2 linked regions of the Prochlorococcus marinus XMU1404 genome follow. The protein of the gene in region 2 interacts with the protein of the main gene of each other region in a pairwise test. Links are inferred from orthologs where the notes say so. Each region holds a gene or a part of one and is shown on either strand. Other genes may lie near its edges. The genes, in order: HA144_RS02105 and recA.

Region 1 (10,701 bases), on a different replicon or contig from region 2:
AAAATCATGAAAAAACAACTTCTTATTATCGCTGCAAGTTTATCTTTAATTCCAGTCGGTAATTTATTCGCTCAACAGAATCAGACTTTTAACAAAAATACTGAAACTGTTATCGCTAAAAATATCAGCCACAACAACCATAATGAATCTCTTATAGAAAGTGGAGATAAAAAATATTCCTCAAAAGACTATAGAGGAGCAATCACTGATTATTCAAAAATTCTTTTAAATAATCCAAATGATTATTATGCACTTTTTCAAAGAGCTCTTTCAAAAAGTTATCTGAATGATCATGAAGGTGCGATTCAGGACTATACAAGAGCTATTCAAATAAACCCTGAAAAAGCTTCAGCTTTTTATAATCGTGGATTATCTAAAGATAAATTAAAAGATTTCTACGGTGCCATATCTGATTACAACAAAGCAATTGAAATTGATGATCAGCATCAGAAAGCATTTATAAATAGAGGCTATGCAAAGTCTGACATTGGTGACCATAAAGGAGCAATTAAAGATTTAACTTCTGCCATTGAGATTAATCCTGAAGATGCATATGCATATAGTGCTAGGGGCTATGTAAAAGAAAAAGCAGGAGATTATTATGCAGCTATATCAGATTATTCAAAAGCGATAAAAATTGATCCTGAAGATGATTATTCATTTATAGGAAGAGCATATTCAAAAGGTCAGATCGGAGACAATAATGGGGCAATAAATGATTTTTCAAACGCCATTGAAATTAATTCGGATGATGGATTTGCATTCTTTGGAAGAGCAATCTATAACAATCTCGAAGGAAATTATAATCAGGCTTGCCAGGACTGGATAAAGGCTTCTGATCTTGGATATAAGAATGCAAATAAAAAAGCTAATGAATGCAGTAATGCTGGAAATGTTAAAGAGAGCATAAATAGTCTTTTATCATCACAAAACTACTGAAAAAATTCAAATTAATTTAATACCCTAGAAGTTTTAAGAGGAATCCATATTTTTGGATTCCTTTTATTTATTTTTTTTGAAAATTGAAGATCAAATAAAAATAAAAAATCCAAAAATGGAATCACTTTTTTTAATCAGAACTAAAAGAATATGTAACGGGGAACGACCCCACAATCATTAAAAAAAATGGATTTTAAACTTCATCAATTATCTGGTTCAAACCTAACAAGCATCTTTAATAATGCATACATTGAAGCAGAAACCGTAAAGGACACTGAATTCTGCGCAATAAATGGCGAAAGGAATATGCTTTTAATTGCACATAGCGAGCAAAATATCCTCCAGTATCAAAACTGGATTTACTTTAGTAAAGATTTTACAGAAGAAGATGCTAATCGTTTTGCAAAAGAAATTAATGAGAAAATGATTATGCTTAAAGCTTATGTTTCAAATACAGAAGATGGAGAAATATGCTTAGCTATTAAATATAATCATGTAATTCTTGAACACGAATCAATAAGTGGAAAGACATTGGTTAAATTAACAAGGATGGTTGAAAGACATCTTCTCTTCACAAATCAAATTTACGATGAGATCTTTCTAAAAAGATAAAAATTAATTAAAACTTTGTCGGGGAGCCTGAAACTTTCTTAAGTTGAAAGTTATAAAATACTCAAAAGAGGAAGACAAGGCGTCTGATTGTGACGATCCATCCCCCGACAAACAAAGCATCTCCTTTTAATAAAGGAGATTTTTTTTTGGATAACTATATTTATAAATCTGGAGGTTTTGGAATCAATAAAAAAGAATAGGAACAAAAGAGAAATGTAAAGGGAAAAATCCCACAATGAAAAAAAAATGGATTTTAAACTTCATCAACTATCCGGGTCAAATATAGAAAATATTTTTAATAAAGCCTACCTAGATGCAAAATTAGTAGATAAAGACTGGTGTTCTATTAAAGGTGAATTAGAAATCCTAATTAAAGCATTTGACGATCTAGAAATAATCAGTTTTTATCATGAATGTTCTCTTCCTAAAGAATTATCAGAAGAGGAAGTAAAGGTGTTAATTAGCAACTTTAACAATAAATTACTTTTAATAAAATCTAAAATTCTTGAAAGAAAAGATTCAAACAGTCCTTTTTTAATTTGTTTTAGATATGATCATTGCTTACTTAAAAGTGATTATATAAGTGACAAAACTCTTGTTCATTTATCAAGAAGGTTTGAAGAGAAAATTGAATATTCCTATAATATTTACAGGGAAAATAATTTAAAACCAAAAAAAAATAACGACATAAAAAAAATCCCTGAAGCTATTGATTTAAGTGAATTAAATAATAATACATTTGGGTTTAAAACTCATGATGAATTCTTTTCGATTCAAGAGATTTCTTACATTACTGAAACTGATATCAAAGCTTTAGAAGAAGTTATTCTTGAACTAGATCTAAAGATTGACAGCTTGTATAGCGAAAAAGAAATGATTAAAATAAAAAATTTCATCTCTGAAAAGCAAGTTCAACCTAATAACAAACTAAAAGAAGAAAATATTACCTTAAATAACAAAAAAACCACGAACGCTATAGAACTAAGTAAATCTCAACCAATCAAATATGTGCGAGAAGATTATCTTTTTTCAGAAGAAGAGATTGCATCGATAGCTGGCAAAAGTAAAGAAGCTGTAAAGGAGGCAATTTCAAATCTAAAATTATGTAATGGTGGTTTTTTTAATAAAAAAGAAAGTCTCTTATTAATAAATTATTTAGCCGAACCTCAAAAAAATACAAATCAAAAAAACAGCGTTATTGAGAGAAGCAAAACAGTTTCTAAAAGTGAGTTGGCCTTAATAATTGGAGGAACAGCCCTTGTCGCTGGAGGATTAGCCTGGTACTTCACAAGAAATAGACGCGCAGCTAAAATTGCCTCAGGGATGGTAACAAGTTATATAAGTAGCAATTGGCAATATAGTCATCAAAATAATGGTGGATCATATAGTTCATTAACAACAACTAGAAACTTAATAAGGCCATCAATTGGAGAAATAATTTACAACAACTCAGGAGGATTAAGTCCCGTTTATACGGGGCCAAGAGGGGGCCGCTACACAATAGGAAGTACAGGTAAAAAAAGATATTTCTAAAGACTATCAATTTGGAATCATCTTAAAAACTGAGAACAAATAGAAAATGTACAAGAAATTATTAATTCAATGAAATTATCAACTTTATCTAAAAGAGTAGTAGCTCCTTTAGCAGCATCTTTTACTCTTCTTTCTGGCCCTGCATTTGCCAAATCAGACCTTCTTGATAAAAGTTATGCAATAGGTGTTAATGCAGCAGCAAAATGTTATGCAGATCAGGGTTATATAAATAATTACGAAGTTAATAGATATACAAAAGATGTCCTATATCAAAATGGTTATGGACATATGTATGCTTGGTTAAACACATCAAATGGAGAAAAAGCCGTCTCTATCTTAAAAGGACATTTAAATTCTGAATGCAGATTAGGTAAAAAAGATGGCGTAAAAGCTATTAACAAAGCTTATAAATATTTATAATTTATATGTTTAGAAAATATTTACGAAGAAGATTTTCAAAAGGTACCATTCTTCTGGTATCTTTTTTACTTTTTTCAGTAGTCTCATTAATTTATTTATTAAACACAAAAGCTACTTTGAATATGGTAAAAATAAAAAATTGCTATGACGGTGATACTTGCACAACTGAAAGTGGCGAGAAAATAAGGCTTGCCTGCATAGACGCTCCCGAACTTCAAGGCAAGAATGCAGACCCATTAAAAGCTAAAGCCTCTAAAGAATTTATAAATAATTTACTATCAAATAAAAAAGTCACAATTAAAAGAATTGATACTGACAGATATGGAAGAACAATTGCAGAAATATTTCTAGAAGGGACAAATATCCAAAAACTTATGGTTAAAAATGGATTTGCGAAAATTTATAGGAAATACTCTTTTCAATGTGATTGGGCGACTTAGATAAACCCGCAAAAAAGCATTTATTTTATTTTTTTAATTAACTAATCTTGTTTAGAAAAGTGTGGTCTGATCATAATTTTTAAAGGGAGTATTGATAAATAAATCATTGATTTGTGTGATAACTGCCTCCGCTGATGCAAGCGGAAATATCTCAGTAAACTTTCCTGAAGATTTTAGTGATTTGTTACCTGACCAATATTCATCATATTTTGATTCGTTTTGAGGACTTAAATAACTAATTTTTCTTCTTAATTTTTCTAACTTCCTTATACAATGCATAGACCCTCCTTTTGCTGAACTTTCTAATAGCAAGCCAGCTTTCGAGAGCCCAGCCTGGATTCTATCTCTTGCCACAAATTGATATCTATGAGGGTTTATACCTATGGGATATTCTGATACAAGACACCCTCCAGAATCAATGATCTCAGAAGCTAAGTTGGCATTTTCTTTCGGATATATTTGATCTAAACCATTCGGGAGAACTGCAACAGTTGGAACACTCATCTTGATAGCTGCCTTATGAGCAATTGTATCGCAACCAATTGCCAAACCACTTATTATGCTTTGAGATTTAGAAGAGAAAATATTGCAAATTTCAGGAGCATAATCACAAGTATATTTTGTTGGATTTCTTGTGCCAACAATCGCTAATGTATTTTGAAAATTTAAAGCCTCTGATTTACCTTTGATAAAAATTACTAAAGGAAAATCATTTAATTCTTTAAGAGCCTTTGGAAAATCATTTGAAGTAAAAGGGATTGCTGAAATATTTTGGTCTTGTGATTTATTTAGCATTTCAAGAAATTTATTTTTTTTTGCGCACCATTCAGCACTACTGATTGAGAAATTTTCCCTTTTATTAAGGGCCTCAATAATATTGTCAGTTCTGACACTCTCTAATGATGAGAGCAATTTATAAGAATTGACTAATCCAAAGCCGTCTAATGAGAGCAAAGTTAAAATATTTGAAGTTAAATCAATCATTTATTAAAAAATTAATAATCTTGCTTAAAAATGACTTGACTTTCTTCTTAACATTTTCCTTTATTTGCTTTTTCTTAATATAGTTTTTAAAATCATCAACTTTCTTAGGTAATTTTTTACTTTTCACTTCGAAAGTCTTTTCGCTTTCTTCTTCATATTTATAACGTTTTTCTTTTGCAGTCCTTAAAGCTTCATTAAATTTTTTAAAGTCTGGATATGCATTTCCATAATTATCTTTCCTTTTTATATAGCCACATGTGATAACAATTTCATCAATATTCGAGCTTGAATGCCCGCTAATTTTTTCGAGCAAAGCCTTACCTTTTAACTTATTAGACATATCATCTTTATGAATTTCTAATTTATTAGGTTTTAGATCATCAAATCTGCCACTTGTTACTTTAGGGGGTGTTCTTTGATAATCAGATTTATTAATAGGTTCAATAGAAGAATTTGTTACTTGAACTTCATCTGCCAAAGTTTTTGGATGCCAATTCCTAGCGGTATAACCCAGAGCTAGACATGTTATTTGATTATTAAATCCTGCTTCAACAATCATTTTTTTGCAGACATCAAAGCTTTGGCCAGTCGTTACAACATCATCTAAAAGAAGTATTTGATAATCTTTTGGAATGTATTTCCCTTTAACATTTATGGTTGAAGCTAATTCTTCATTAGTAAATTTATAATTTTTTTTCTTTTCAGGTCTGTTCTTTATTGTTACAAGTAATTCAGAGCCATCAATTATTGTACCGGCTGACAATTTTCCAATTAGATAAGCCAAAGTATTTTTAGTATAAGCTTTGCTAGAGGGAACGCAACATAGATAGATTTTCTTATTAGATGGAATAATATTTCTGAGACATTCGGAATAAAACAATACTGCATCAAAACATTTTTTATTATCAAACTTGTAAAAATCCTTGAAATCTAAAAGTCTTTGATCTGAGTCACCAAAATTTGAAGAATTTTTAGGATGATAAATTTGTATAGATTGATATTTTATAAATTTAGATTCAATTAACTTAGTTGAGTTTTTCAACCAAGAAATATCATTGGGGATCAAATCTAAAGTTGAGTTTGCCATAAATTTATTTTTGTAGTTGAGCATTTTGCTCATCACAAATACATATAATTCTGGATTTTTTGAATGATTCCAAAATTATTTCTCAAACATATAATCTCTAGTTAATTGTGAGATTTCGTCTTTTAAATGTTGCAATTCTCTAGCGTTGAGATGACAATCTGAACAAGTCATCTATCATTTATTAACGCTTTATATAGTGTCTGAAGGGGATTTGAAAACAGCAAAGACACAACTGAAATGGATTGGAACACCATCACTTGGACAGGGTAGATCCAGTGGTGGTAATGCCGCAAGTGAAATTTTTGAAGCAGGCGGATCACAGAGAAAACGATCACTGCTGGAAACACTTGTTAGAGAAATCTGTCAGAACAGTCTCGATCAGAGAAAGGATAAAAAGGTGAAAATATTTTTTGATCTGATAGTGCTCAAGGGAGAGAAAAAAGAGAAATTTCTTAAATCAATTAACAGTGAAACTCTTATCCCTCATCTTTCATCAGTGAAAGGTTCAAGTGGAACTGCCCTCACCCTGAAGGCCGGACTTGAATCCATGAAATCATCTGATCTGGTGTGTCTGAAAATCAGTGATTACGGAACTGATGGTCTGACAGGTGATGACTGGGACGAGAAAGGAAATTTCCGTAAGCTATGTGTGCAGAATTTTTCAACCGGAAAAGAGTCTGGATTAGGAGGAAGCTTTGGACTCGGAAAGGCAGTCAGCTGGATGCATTCAAGAATATTCACTGTTCTTTTCTCATCAAGAATTGAAGGCAGAAAGAAATTAAGAATTTTCGGAAGAAGCGAAATTCCCGCTCATGAAATGGACGGGAAATCATGGCTTGATGGAGCCTACATGGGATCTGAAAGTGAAAAAGATGGAATTCCCATTGCACAATCCACCTGGATGAAAGAAAGAGATGCAGAAAAAATTCTTCTCAATCGTGACAATGAAACTGAGTGCGGAACAACTATCCTCATCCCAACTTTTCATGAACCTGATCGCGATGACACCGGTTCATCAGGGATAAGAAATCCCGAGGAGCTCTGCAGAGATTTCACAAAAGCTGCATCAAAATGGTTCTGGCCTGCAATCAGCTGGGAAAGACTTGATTTCAAAGCAAGAGTATTTCGGGAAGAGGGGAAATCAGCTGAATATATATCTGAAGCGCGTGCTGATGAAATATGGTCTCCATTCGTTGAGTGCGGAAGAGTCGAACCTTTCGAAGGTGCAAAATCATTATTCCCTGGCGACAGTTCCTCAATTGATGTTGAGTTTCCCATACCTAGAAGAGTGGAACCCTCAGACAATCCTGAACTTCTTCATGATGAGCTCAAAAGTACTGTCAGACTTGGAGTTACAAGAGTCTCTTCGAAAGAGGAATGTCTGCCATGCCGTTCAAACATTGCACTTATAAGGGGTTCTGGAATGGTTATAGATTATGCCGAAGGCACAAAGTTAAGTGATGGAGGTTCCTATTGTGCAGCTGCATTTGTAGGTACATCATTGAATGAGATTGCCGAATCTGACAAGACAAAGTTGAGCAAGGAAAATAACGCATTCGCTGAAGAATATTTCCGTGCAGGTGAACCAGTGACTCATGATGACTGGCTGCCTACAACAAGAAGACTGAGAGAAAGTTATACATGGAGAGGTCATGCCAACAGACTTAGAGGAATCAGATATGAGCTAAGGCAGATCCTTATTCAGAACTTACTGACTTCATTTATTGCTCCTCCAGATGAAGGACCAGAAATGCTTAAAAGAATGATTAATCTTGGAAGAGGAATTAAAGAAAAGAAAAGTCTATCCAAGACAAAAAGTTCAGCACTTGAAGTTGTTATAGATAGAGATCAATGCTCCTTCATTAAAAAAGCCAATGGATGGAGAATAGCCGGCGAATTAGTACGATCAGGTGAATCAAACAGAACTGCAAAAGTACATTTATCTTTCCAGAGCATTGCAGACAGTGGCCAGGGAGAAATGTGGGGAATAAGTGATATGCGACTTATGGGGAGTGAACAATATATTTCATATGACGACTCTGATTCAAGGAGATTTGTATTCTCTGCTGAAAACCAATTTTCATCAGTTCCTTTTGAGTGCATAGTCAAACCTCCATCTGGAGTAAACCCTGAAATTGCAGGCTTTAGGAAGGTAGGTTAATTATGCATTTTGTCCCCTGGAAAACAATAGATCTTGATGGAGCATTTCGAATAACAGCTCCAGACAGCATTTCTGAAGAGGTAATTCAGGAAGTAAGCAATGGAATTACTTTCAAGTTCAATGGCAAACTTGAAAAGACAAAACTTGAAATATTGCTAACTGCACCATTTGAATGGGAAGAAACTCTTCATCCCACAGAGAGGGAAAATCCTCCTGTTAAATTCATATGCCGTCTTATAAGCAGATCAACAGGTAGAAGAGAAATAATTGATTTAGAGGATGGTGGTGGTGGATTCTTTTTTTCCGAGACTTCTTATATACCTTTTTTAAATGGAGAAGAAGTCAGGGCAGAAGCACTTCTTGTAAGAACAGAACAATTTGCTGGAGAAAAATCAAGGAGCGGCTATGCCACAGAAATGGGTCAGATAATTGGAAGAAGTCTGATTCATACAATTCGTTTTGCTACCGCCGAAGCTAATAATGACTCTATCTTCAACATAAAGTGGCAATCCTTTCCTCCTGAAATTAAAGATCAGTTATGGAGATTAATCCCAAGTGAACCTCCAGTAATTGAAATGAATGCAGATGTGACTGCATCATTGAAAAAACTTCTGATGAGTAAGGCCTTGAGGAAAGATATCAATTCCCTTCAGAGAGATATCATCTTCACCGCAATTTGTTCCACTGTTTGGACGATGCTTATTTCGATTTCGATGAACTCCATCCAGCATATGTTGAATACAAACAGTGACCTGAGCAGTGAAGAAATTGTTGAGCAATTGCCGCCATCACAACTTCAGACTCTATCTCTATTTTCCAAGAATCTTCTTGAAACAAATATTTCTCCACATGAGGCGGTTGTTGCTCTTGCTAATGAACTTAGATCACCCGAATCTTTTCAGAAGTTTATTCTAAAAATGAGTTCAATAATCCAGCAGGAAACAAAGATTCTGGAATTGGCCGAAATAATGGCTAGAGGATGCAGTTTTGAATCAGAGATTCCAACTGACTTGGAAAAAGAGGAGGTTGCATGAGCGAAAAACTCTTCAGATTGAAATCACCTCTGATAAGTAATGGACTTATCTCTGCTTTAAGGAATCCGGATTCTGTAAGTGTAGAGGAAGTGAACTGCACGGTTGACCTTACGAATCTCTCAAAACTTATAGATCAACTTATTCTCGAAAAAATAATTGGTGCAAACCTGGATGCAAGATTAGTTGAGTGTGTTCATACAACATTCAAATCTCTGCCTTCTCATATTCTTACTGATATGAGGATGTGGCACTGGCTATGCGTAATAAGATATCCAAATATTCCGTGGCTTAGATGGAGAGGTAATATTCCCGTTGATCCTGAAGATGGATTTACCGTTGGAACAGGGAAGAAACATGTTCCATCACTTAGATTTCTTGGGACATCATCAATAAATGGACATGGCAGGAATACTTTCTCAAGACTATTTTTTGCCGCTGACAGGATGATGGAGAATGATCATTCTGACTATTCTCTAGTCAAAAAATTATTTACCAGTCAGGAACTTCATCTTGGTTTAAGTGATCGAGAATTTGGCCTGATCCCAAAGATAAATAGAATACTCACTGAAAAGCTAGTTGAATTACCAGACAGCAAAGTAAGAATTGCAATAAGAAAACTCAACTCCCTTGGAGGTTCAATATGCCTTGACCTTTTAAGTGAAGAGCAACTCCAGCAGTTAATTGATACTCAGAGTGAAGAGGTTGCATGATTCATAAAAATGCAGTTGGGAAAACTGATCCACATAGATTAAGTCCGGTAAGAGGTCCTTCATCAGAACTTGAGGCACATATAGATTCCTGCAGTTTTGATGAACTTCCTGAATATGCAGCAAAAGTTCGATCAATAAAAAAAGAACCTTATTTTGCTGTTGACCTTTTTTCAGGTGCCGGTGGTTTAAGCCTTGGACTGCATCGTGCAAATTTCGATGTAATACTGGCCTGCGATATCAGAAACGATTCAATAATGACTCACAGACATCACTTTGGTGGATGTTCATATGCATGTGATTTAAGCAAAAGAAAAGTTATTAATGAAATTTCAGAACAACTTAATAAGTGTGGAGAAATATCACTTATTGCAGGTGGACCGCCATGTCAGCCTTTCTCCCGAAATATCAAATGGAGAAAACATAACGAAGAAGTTTCTGCTCAACATCAGGAACTGAATGAAGATAGAAGAGAATTATGGGAATCATTTATTTCGATAGTGGAGCAGGTTAAACCAAAAGCTTTCCTGATGGAGAATGTTACTGATATTGCGCAGACAGGTGAGCAGGAAATATATAGATCAATAATTAATAGAGCTGAGAAAGCTGGCTATCGCATAAATCCTAAATTAATTTATGCATGGCAATATGGAGTACCTCAACTAAGGCCAAGATTATTTATTTCCGGAACAAAAATAAATGAATGCGCCCCTTTGAAATGGCCAAAGCCAAAATATGATTATGTCGAAGAGGCAGTCACATTAGACGAGGCGATTTCAGATCT
Region 2 (10,614 bases):
CTTTAGTAGTTATCTGTTTTCCTCCATATCTGCCTGCCATTCTTTTCCCAGGATAAATTCTGCCTGGAGTTGTTCCTGCTCCTGTAGATCCAGGTGCTCTATGATTTTTTGAACCATGACTCATAGGACCTCTGCTAAAACCATGTCTTTTCTGATAACCAGCAAAACCTCTTCCCATAGATTTGCCACTGATATCAACTTTTTGACCAACCTCAAAGTTTTTAACAGTTATTTGATTTCCAATTTCATAAGATGAATTTTCTTCAACCCTATATTCTTTCAAATGCTTTAAAAGTTCTTCACCTGATTTCAACAAATGTCCCTTTTCAGGCTTACTTATATGCTTCTCTTTGGACAAACCAAAACCTATCTGAACGGCTGTATAACCATCCAAAGAGGTAGTTTTCAATTGAGTGACACGGCAAGGACCAGCTTCAATGAGAGTAACTGGTATCGAATTACCTTTGTCGTCGAAAAGTTGGGACATACCCAATTTCTTTCCTAAAATTCCTATAGACATAAGACTAAATTAGGCTAGCTCGTAATTATTTTTCAATTATCTAAACCTTTCAATTATTAAGGTAATAGTTAATAAAAAAACAATTAATAAGGTTGAGACTTATCTAAAAATATAGATAGTTTCTCTTGGGATAAACCCGCCTGAATTTTTTAACGAAACGCTAAAAAATGTGAAATTATGTAGAGGCTCGGCTAGCTTGCGAGCTTAAAAAATCACTGAATTACAATTGTACATCATCAGGTACCATAAAATAAAATAAAATAGAAAAAAAGGAAATTTTAATGCCATTACTTCTCACAGGAAAAAAGTTTCATAACGATTTAACAATTAACAAATGTCTTGCAATCTTTACTCCTCTTGAAGGAGGTTATGAAACTCGTCTTTTGAGGAGAATGAGAGCCAAAGGCTTTAAAACTTTTATAACCTCAGCAAGAGGACTGGGAGATCCAGAAGTATTCTTGCTCAAATTACACGGCGTTAGACCACCTCATCTTGGTCATCAAAGCGTAGGAAGAAACGGAGCGCTCGGGGAAGTTCAACAAGTAATCCCACAGGCTTCTGAGTTATTTAATGAAAATGATAAGGATAAACTACTATGGTTGTTAGAAGGTCAAATATTGTCTCAATCTGAATTAGAGAGCCTAATCGAGATTTGCACTAAAGATAATAAATTAAAAATTGTTGTTGAGATGGGAGGTTCAAGGAAACTTGAATGGAAGTCATTAAATGAGTATATTTTGGATGAATTTTAAATTTAAATTGTTTGATTAAAACTAAATACAAAAAAGATAAATGGATTAAATTAATTTGTGGTGCCAGTAATGAAGATATTGTTGCTATTGAAGATTTATGTGCAATTTATACCGCAGCTGGTGTTGATTACATAGATGTTGCCGCTGAAGAATCTATAGTTAATGCCGCAAAAAAAGGGATCGGATGGGCAAAAGCAATCTTCAAAAACTCTCCTGGATTAATGATAAGCATTAGTGATGGTAAAGATATCCACTTTCGCAAAGCGAAATTTGATCCAATAAAATGCCCACCCAATTGCCCAAGACCATGCGAAAAAGTATGCCCCACTTTTGCAATTGATAATTTTGGTATCAAAGAGAGTAAATGTTATGGGTGTGGAAGATGTATAAATAGTTGCCCCCTAAATCTAATTAGTGAATATGAATATAATTTGTCAAAAGATGATTTAGCATCAACACTTCAAAAAATAAAGCCCGATGCAGTAGAAATTCATACAGAAATAAATCGCATAGACGCTTTTGCAAAAGTGGCAGATATACTTAAAAATTCTGAAACAAAATTGGAAAAAATATCTATTAGTTGCGGATTAAATCAATCGGTAAAAAAAACTCAAGAGCCCGAAGATCTTTTGAAAGCTCTTTGGGAAAGATATGAGATTCTTAATGAGCTAAATATTCCCCTTATTTGGCAGTTAGATGGAAGGCCAATGTCAGGAGATATTGCTCCAAATACCAGTAGAGACACTGTTAAGTTGTTTGAAAGAATTGGGTCATATCTTCCACCAGGCTTAATTCAATTAGCAGGGGGGACAAATGATAAAACTTATGAATTTTTGAAGTCAAGTAATCTTCCTGATGGAATAGCATTTGGAAGTTCTGCAAGAAAGATTATGCAGCCCCTTATTGAAATTGCTCACAAAAATAATAAAAGACTATACGAAGATCATGAAAGAATGGATTTTGCAATCAAAAAAGCTCAGAAATTCCTAAAGCCATGGAAATCTAGCTAGTTCAGATAATATTTTTATTTTTAAAACCTTATCCTTATGAATCAAAACTTCGTATTTTTTTGATAGAAAAAAATCTTTTCATGTATTAAACTAGATAATCAATGGGCCGTCGCCAAGTGGTAAGGCATCGGGTTTTGGTCTCGACATTCCTAGGTTCGAATCCTAGCGGCCCAGTTCTAACATTCAATTGGTGTCTAATCAAAAAATATTTCTATTTGATTTTGATGGAGTCATAGTTGATGGAATGAATGAATATTGGCATAGTTCTCTACTGGCCTGTGAAAAATATTTAAATTCACCAACCATCAAGGTTGATCAAAAATTATATAAAAAAGTACCAAATACTTTTAAAGAAATTAGGCCTTGGGTTAAATATGGTTGGGAAATGGTTGTAATAGTTCATGAAATTATAAAAAAAGAAAATCAACTAAACAATTTCAATAAAGACGATTTCATCAATAAATATCATCAAAATTGTCAGAGAATATTAAAAGATAATTGTTGGCTTGCAGAAGACTTACAAGAAATATTAGATCAATCCCGCGAGTACCAAATTGAAAAAGATTTTGAAAAGTGGGTGAATTTACATAATCCATTTTTTGAAGTTATAAATTTTATGGAAGAAATAAGGAAAAGCGAAATAAAAACTGGAATAATAACAACAAAAGGGAAAAGATTTGCAGAAAAAATTCTTACACAATTAAATATTTTTTCAGAATTTGTTTTTGGCTATGAATCCGGAACAAAAACCAAAATAGTTGAAAAACTTAATCAAACTTATGAAATTTTAGGTTTCATAGAAGATAGAAAAAAAACTCTAATTGACATTAAACAAAATAAAGAGACTTCAAATATAAATTGCTTCTTAGCTGATTGGGGATATTTAAAAGATTCTGATAGATATAATTTAAATAACGGAATTAAATTATTAAAGATAGAAAATCTAGAGCAATTAGTTGCAATTTGAAGATCATAAGCTAGAGTACGGATGTACTATAGCTTGTATTTGTAAAGTTTAGCTTAACTAAAACTAAATTTGGAATAATTACAAGAACTTTAATCAATAAATCAAACAATGAGTCTTGAAGAAAAGAAAAACACTGAATCAAAAGAAAAAGACAAAGCATTAAGTCTCGTATTAGGTCAAATAGAAAGAAATTTTGGACGCGGATCAATAATGAGACTTGGTGACGCATCAAGAATGAAAGTAGAAACAATATCTACTGGAGCACTCACCTTAGATTTAGCATTAGGAGGAGGATATCCAAAAGGAAGAGTAGTAGAAGTTTACGGGCCAGAAAGCTCAGGAAAAACTACATTAACGCTTCACGCGATTGCAGAAGTCCAAAAAAATGGAGGAGTAGCTGCGTTTGTAGATGCTGAGCATGCACTTGATCCAGTTTATGCAGCCTCTTTAGGAGTTGATGTTGAAAATTTACTGGTTTCACAGCCAGACACTGGTGAAATGGCTCTAGAAATAGTTGATCAGCTTATAAGATCGAGTGCTGTAGATCTTGTTGTTGTTGACTCAGTAGCAGCACTAACTCCAAGAGCAGAGATAGAAGGAGAGATGGGAGATCATGTAATTGGAAGCCAAGCAAGACTGATGAGTCAAGCAATGAGAAAAATAACTGGAAATATTGGCAAGTCTGGATGTACGGTAATATTCCTAAATCAATTACGACTAAAAATCGGCGTTACATACGGCAATCCAGAAACAACAACAGGAGGAAATGCATTAAAATTCTACGCCTCAGTGAGACTTGATATCAGAAGGATCCAAACTCTTAAAAGGGGTACAGAAGAATACGGCATAAGAGCAAAAGTAAAAGTAGCAAAAAACAAAGTTGCGCCACCATTTAGAATTGCAGAGTTTGATATCCTCTTCGGAAAAGGTATTAGTACGACAGGATGCTTATTAGATTTAGCAGAAGAAACTAACATCATAATAAGGAGAGGCGCTTGGTATAGTTATGAAGGAGAGAATATTGGGCAAGGAAGAGATAATACAATTATTTGGCTTGATCAAAACTTAGAAATTAGAAATAAAGTAGAATCTATGGTTAAAGAAAAATTAACTGAAGGCACTGAAGTCAGTTCTAATTCAATGAAAGCAATAAATAGCAATCCTTCTAATACAATCGCTGTTAATGATATAAAAACAGTAGCTTAGATTTATAGCGAATCAGCCAAAGTCCACCACCCAGCCGCAGGGCCTATAAATCTCACTACAATCCATAAAATCACTAAACCTCCAATTCCTAACCAACTAGCCTTAATACTTAATTTAATCAAGCTATCTCTTTGAGATATTGTAATAGGAAGCCATTCAAATAATCGTGGAGAATTATCAAATTTAGTTTTAGTATTATTTCTTTTTGGAGGTAATCCTAGTGTTTTACGTCTTTTTGCTTCTCCCATATTTTTTAGTTATTTAAAAACATAACCTAATCAAAAGGTAGCATATAGTTAATTTGTTTTGAGGGTTGAATGTCCTGCAAAAGTAATCTTCCCCAATATCTTTTATTTACTCTTCCGTCTAGAATAATTAATTTACCTGAATTTCTTCTTAAAGGTGAAATAGATCTTTCAAGTTTTATTCTGGCTTGAGGAAGAAAAAAGTCTCTAAACCAATCTTGGGAAAGCTTTTTATTATAAGAAACTATAATTGCATTAATAGGTTCAGACATACTAGGAATCGGAAGTAAAGGAATGATAATTTGTTTTGGAATTTGTATTAAATCAGAATTTATAATCCACCAATCATAACTAGAGCAGAGAATATTATTACTACGTGAGGGAATTCTCTCTAGCAAGACCCTCTTCCCGTAAATAGAAGCTAATTCAGTAGCAAGATTAATTTTTAAATTAATATCATCAGACAAAAATAAAGTTAAATCCTTTCTAAAAAGTAGTAACTTTTTACATTTATCTAAGATTGAGTTTGTGAACAAAGGATTATTGGGAAGCAACTGTTTAGAGGGTATATATAATGAAATCTTTTTCTCTTCAAAATTACTTTTAAAATTAATAACCAAGTCAATATCTAAACTATGCTTTTTAAAATACATTTGGAAAAAGTTATCTTTTCTCAAAGATGATAAAAAGACAAATTTATTATTAGAAAAAAATTCTTTGCTTTGAGAAAGTTCATCTATTGGCTGCAAATACAATTTCCAATCTAAATTTTTATCGTTTAATTTTACCCAGCATGCCCAACCTTGAGAGAGTGCTTTGTTAACGCTTAAAAATTTATCAGAAAAAAAAGAATTTTCTTGAAAAAAGTTTGAAAAAAAACTTATTTCTTTTTCATCTAAATTAATATAACAATTTCCTAAGACCCTCCTCATGAAGAACTTTTTCTTCAAAGAATCGTATACTTTAATAAAATTTTGATTGATAGATTCAAATTCTTTAAAATTCTTTGTCCAATCCTTTTTTATTAACGAAATCCGAAAATGATTATTTAGATCTTGTTTTATGCCCTCAATTCCAGAATAAACTATTCGATGATTTTTAAGATTAAGAGAATTGGGATCATTAAGTAAATCTTGGATTGTTATCAAGCGAACCTTATGATTTGCCAATAATATTACATTATTTTTTAAAATAAAATTAAAACCTAGATTTTTAAATTTATTTATCAAACATTGGCTTATAAATTGAATTTTTTCTTCAGATAAAATAAAAGTTGAATCTTCTTCTTTTAAAAATAGAGAAATCAAAATTGGAGGCAACCAATCATCAGTAGAGAAAATTTCTGAATTAATTAGATATGTAGAATCATTTTCAATAGACTTAGAAATTATCCTACCAAAAGAATATATGTGTTCCCAATTAATAGTTTGATATCTCAAAAAATTTTTTAAATATTGATGACTTAAAATTTCAAGCATTTATAATTAGTTTAATTTCAAATACGTACAATATTTATGAACCTAATATACAAAAAATTGGTATCAATATAACAAGTATCGAATTAATCAAACTATGAAGATTGGAATAGTAGGATTAGGTTTAATTGGCGGATCCTTAGGATTAAAACTCCAAAGTCTAGATCATACAATTTATGGAATAGCAAATAATGAATTTAATGAAAAAAAAGCTAAAGAAAAAAAGCTTGCCAATTTTGTTAGCTGTGATCTAAGCATATTAAAAGAATGTGAACTTATAATTTTAGCCTTGCCTATCAAAGATTTGATCAGTCCCTCGCAAAGATTAGTAGCATCAATACCACGAGGAACAATAGTTACTGATGTAGGCTCTGTTAAAGAACCAATTGTCAATAAATGGGAAAAATTACATCCTCTATTTATTGGCTCTCATCCAATGGCTGGAACAGAAAAAAAGGGGGTTGATTCAGGTTTTGGAGATCTTTTTAAACAAGCAAAGTGGATAATCACCCCTACACAAAATAGTGATTTGAATGCATTAAAAACTATTTCCGATCTAATAAAATCAATGGATTGTGAAATTTGCCAAGCTTCTCCAAAAGAGCATGATGAAGCAGTATCTCTAATTTCTCATTTGCCTATCTTTTTAGCCTCTGCACTTATTGAAACTGCACATACAAAAAATAATCAATCTTTATTAGGTCTCACACAAAAATTAGCCGCTACAGGCTTTGCTGACACTTCAAGAGTTGGAGGCGGTAATGAACAACTAGGCTTAGATTTAGCTATGAATAATCAGATTAATGTTTTAAACTCAATTAATAATTTTAAAAATAAGCTGAATACATTAGAAGCACTTATAAAAGAAAAAAATTGGGAGTTACTTTCTAAAAAACTATCTGGAACGAAAGAAATCAGAAAAAATTTTATAGATTAAAATTAACTATACCTTTAGAAGCTAATATTTGCCTCGAAACCATTAATGCAGACTGACTCACACCTGCTGTTCCCTCTCCTGGATAAATTGAATCCCCACATAGCCATAAACCTTCAAAAGGAGTCCTACTAGATAATCCAAATAAGCCAAAAAGATCAGGATTTTGACCAAGTCCTCCTACAATTCCATTAGGTCTATTTGTCCATTTTTGAAATCCCAATGGAGTCGCTAATTCCCTATGAAGCCAATTTTCAGAATCAATATCAAAATAACTTTCCAATTCGAGCGATATTTTTTCTAGACAATCATTTTTCCTCTTTAAATAACTTTGTTTATCTAAATTAAACCAATCTTTGGTCTCAGTAAAAATACTCGCTATTAAAGTCACCTCACCTTTCGGTGCTCTTCCATCCCCATCTTCGCTAATTGATACAAATAACGAACCAAATTCATGTGAAACAAATTGATAATGATTAGAAAAAATTTTCTTAATATGTTCTTTTTTTAATGCTGAATAAAAAACTATAGCTCCACTTGGATCAGGTAAATTATTAAGTCGCTTTTTATAATTTTGTTTTCTATCTAAAGGTTCCTTAAAATGCTTTAACAATGCCTGAGGAGGTGCAGTATAAATTAAATCTTTTGCTTGATAAACAAAAGAATTTTTTTTTGATTTGGCAGATATTTTCCAACATTTATTTAATTCGTCAAAATTTATAGAATCAACTTTTTGGCCAAAAATTAAATTAACACCAGTTTTACGTAAGGAACTTTCTAATGCTTCACTTAAAGACTGCATAGATTTTGTAAGATGCCAAAGGCCATGTGGCTTTTGACACATCTGAAGAACGGTTGAGCCATATAATGCAGCTGTACTATAGACATCTTCCTGTGAATAGAGTTTTAGTTGAAGGTTTAAAAATTTAATCAAGCGCTTGTTCTTAGATAATCCACAAATACGCAATAAATCAAAAATAGTAGATTTAAGTAAAATCCCTGTTATTAGGTTTGATGGAACTAGTGCTTTAAAAAGTTGCGAAAAATCCCAGAAATTTCTTATTGGCAATACTGGATTATTGTTAGCAAATATCCAATTACTTTGATGGATTAACGAGCATAGTTTCCAAAAATTACGACTTCCTGGAAATTGCATTTCTTGTTCAGCAATCCATTTCTTTTTGTCATGCCAAATTTGTATTGGTTTACTGTCATCATTAAAATCAACTATGCAAGCAGGGTCTAAAATAGTAGCTTCAGGGGATGGAATATCTAAAAAATCAAAAATTCTTGAATGTATTCCTCCTCGCTCTAGTCCAGCAACTTGAGTTGCACCAACATCGAAAATATAATTTTTTCTTTTAAAAGTGCCTGCACAACCTCCTGACTGAACATGAGATTCGATTAAAGTAACCGATAATCCTTGTTTTGATAAAATTGCTGCAGAAGTTAGTCCCGCTATACCAGCGCCAACAACAACAACTTCAGACTTTCTCATAAATGCAAAAATTATCACCTATTGAAATTAGCGAAATTTGTGATCAATTAGGTGAAGCCTTTCCCAAAAGTATTAAACAAATACATGGAGGCAATATTCACAATGCCTGGCAAATAGAATTCTCAGACAAAAAATTATTTCTTAAAAGAAATAATAGAGACAAGAAACTTCTTGAATTTGAAAAATCTTGTCTTCAAAATTTGAGAAGGTTTATTAATGAAAAGAACTTAGTTGTTCCTGAAGTTATCGCATATAAAACTATAAACGATGTAGAAATCCTTTTAATTGAATGGATAAATATGCAAAGCTTTGATCAGACAAAACTTGGAAAAGGTTTGGGAGAAATGCATTTAAATTCAACTGAGTCTAATCCGGAAATGTATGGGTATCCGATTGAAGGTTTTATTGGCATAACAGATCAAAAAAAAGGTTGGGAAAAAAGTTGGATAGATTGTTTTCTAAACTTACGAATAATGCCCCAATTATCAATACTTAAATCAAATGTTCTAGACGAAGCAACCATAAATATAGTTAAAGAAAAAATTAAATTAGAATTACTAAATCATAAGCCAACAAATGCTCTTGTGCATGGAGATTTATGGTCAGGAAATGTAGGTATAGACAAAAGTGGTAAAGGGGTTATTTTTGACCCTGCATCATGGTGGGCAGATAATGAGGTGGATATTGCTATGACTAGATTGTTTGGTGGTTTTAGAAAGGAATTTTATGACGAGTATCATAAAATTATTCCTATGAAAGAGAGATTCGAAAATAGAATTACTATTTACAATTTTTATCACATATTGAATCATGCCAATATTTTTGGCGGATCGTATTTGAATCAAGTCAAAAATTATGTAAAAACAATCATCAATTTTTAATTTAAAATTAACCTAGATATGTCTTTTTTAAATTTTGAACCTTATCTAAAACAGCTTCACGATTTTCACTTGTACGAAGATTCTGCCAGCTCCATTGACCGACAACAATAACGCCAAGTAGTTCTAGTAAACCTGGAAGAATGGGGAAAAAGTTAATCGTATCAATAATAACTTTAATTATTATTTGAGCTATTACGACTACAGCAATAATGCCTGCTGCTTTGCCATACTTCCCCATTTGAGTCCAATCAACTTTACCAAGGGTTTCATTAACTTTTCCCATGGCATCAGAGTACTTGTCTGAAAAGCTTTTAGTTTCTGAGCTTGTAGCGGAGCCGGAGTCTTGGTTTGACTCTGGTGTGTTTTCACTCATGAAATCAGTAATGTCAATATATTGACCAGACAATAACGGAAAAATCATCCATTTGCTACCTTTTTGTAATGTGTAATTCCGAACCGACACATTTTGTATTTTTTAGATAATTTGATATGTATTAATTTTGAAGATGTTTTAAGAATTTTCTTTTTAAATAATTTGCAATATTGTCTTCTTATAACAAAAACATTAAAAATCCCAAAAATAGCAAACCTTAAAAAGGTGAAATTATTAATTTTAATTATCATATCTTCATAAGATTATTTCGAAATTAAAAATGACATTCTCAAAAAATATCAAATTTAATTTCTTAAACACAGATGAACAAGAAAGATATCAAAAACATTTAACACTAAAAGACATAGGTTATGAGGGTCAACTAGAACTGAAAAACTGCTCAGTATTATGTATAGGAGCAGGCGGTCTTGGTTCTTCTGTTTTGCTTTATCTAGCGGCAACAGGAATTGGAAAAATTGGAATAGTAGATAACGATTACGTTGAGAAGTCTAATCTCCAAAGACAGATTATTCATGAAACGAATACTATTGGCAATCTTAAAATTGAATCTGCGCAAGAAAGAATAAAAAAATTAAATCCTAATTCTGAGGTATTAACTTATGAGGAGCGAATTAATCCTGAAAATGCTCTAAAAATAATTCGAAAATTTGATATTATTTGTGACTGCTCAGATAACTTTGGCACTAGATATTTGATAAATGATGCATGCTTGATACTAAAAAAGCCTCTCGT

Evidence for each region.
Region 1: the proteins of recA (region 2) and HA144_RS02105 interact in binary tests that used the Bacillus subtilis proteins (3 or more experiments, as listed by UniProt). The link is inferred for Prochlorococcus marinus XMU1404 from one-to-one orthologs.

Annotation. Positions count from the first base shown.
Region 1 is NZ_JAAORE010000001.1:362,443-373,143, reverse strand. Bases 2,963-5,961 are described here. They hold HA144_RS02105 (DNA-processing protein DprA), read right to left. Parts: upstream 4,929-5,961; coding sequence 3,996-4,928; downstream 2,963-3,995. Other genes in these bases: HA144_RS02100 (phosphoribosyltransferase), read right to left, coding at 4,921-5,961; HA144_RS02110 (thermonuclease family protein), read left to right, coding at 3,510-3,944; HA144_RS02115 (hypothetical protein), read left to right, coding at 3,154-3,504; HA144_RS02120 (hypothetical protein), read left to right, coding at 2,963-3,084. Also shown: HA144_RS02130 (tetratricopeptide repeat protein), read left to right, coding at 7-939; HA144_RS02125 (hypothetical protein), read left to right, coding at 1,126-1,551; more of HA144_RS02120, read left to right, coding at 1,798-2,962; more of HA144_RS02100, read right to left, coding at 5,962-6,015; HA144_RS02095 (hypothetical protein), read left to right, coding at 6,227-8,176; HA144_RS02090 (hypothetical protein), read left to right, coding at 8,179-9,210; HA144_RS02085 (DUF6339 family protein), read left to right, coding at 9,207-9,920; HA144_RS02080 (DNA cytosine methyltransferase), read left to right, coding at 9,917-10,701. UniProt on the Bacillus subtilis protein: Protein that helps load RecA onto ssDNA during transformation. Binds cooperatively to circular ssDNA, is able to bridge different segments of DNA. Favors the loading of RecA onto SsbA- or SsbB-coated ssDNA and formation of RecA-DNA filaments.
Region 2 is NZ_JAAORE010000003.1:417,369-427,982, forward strand. The notes cover bases 2,495-5,406. They hold recA (recombinase RecA), read left to right. Parts: upstream 2,495-3,357; coding sequence 3,358-4,455; downstream 4,456-5,406. Other genes in these bases: HA144_RS08665 (HAD family hydrolase), read left to right, coding at 2,495-3,249; HA144_RS08675 (DUF2839 domain-containing protein), read right to left, coding at 4,458-4,703; HA144_RS08680 (DNA helicase), read right to left, coding at 4,730-5,406. In the rest of the region: rplC (50S ribosomal protein L3), read right to left, coding at 1-520; ndhN (NAD(P)H-quinone oxidoreductase subunit N), read left to right, coding at 802-1,272; HA144_RS08655 (LdpA C-terminal domain-containing domain), read left to right, coding at 1,284-2,282; more of HA144_RS08665, read left to right, coding at 2,473-2,494; more of HA144_RS08680, read right to left, coding at 5,407-6,178; HA144_RS08685 (prephenate/arogenate dehydrogenase), read left to right, coding at 6,273-7,112; C-3',4' desaturase CrtD, read right to left, coding at 7,102-8,607; HA144_RS08695 (fructosamine kinase family protein), read left to right, coding at 8,610-9,488; HA144_RS08700 (CAAD domain-containing protein), read right to left, coding at 9,496-9,861; HA144_RS08705 (ThiF family adenylyltransferase), read left to right, coding at 10,142-10,614. UniProt on the Bacillus subtilis protein: Multifunctional protein involved in homologous recombination, DNA repair and competence.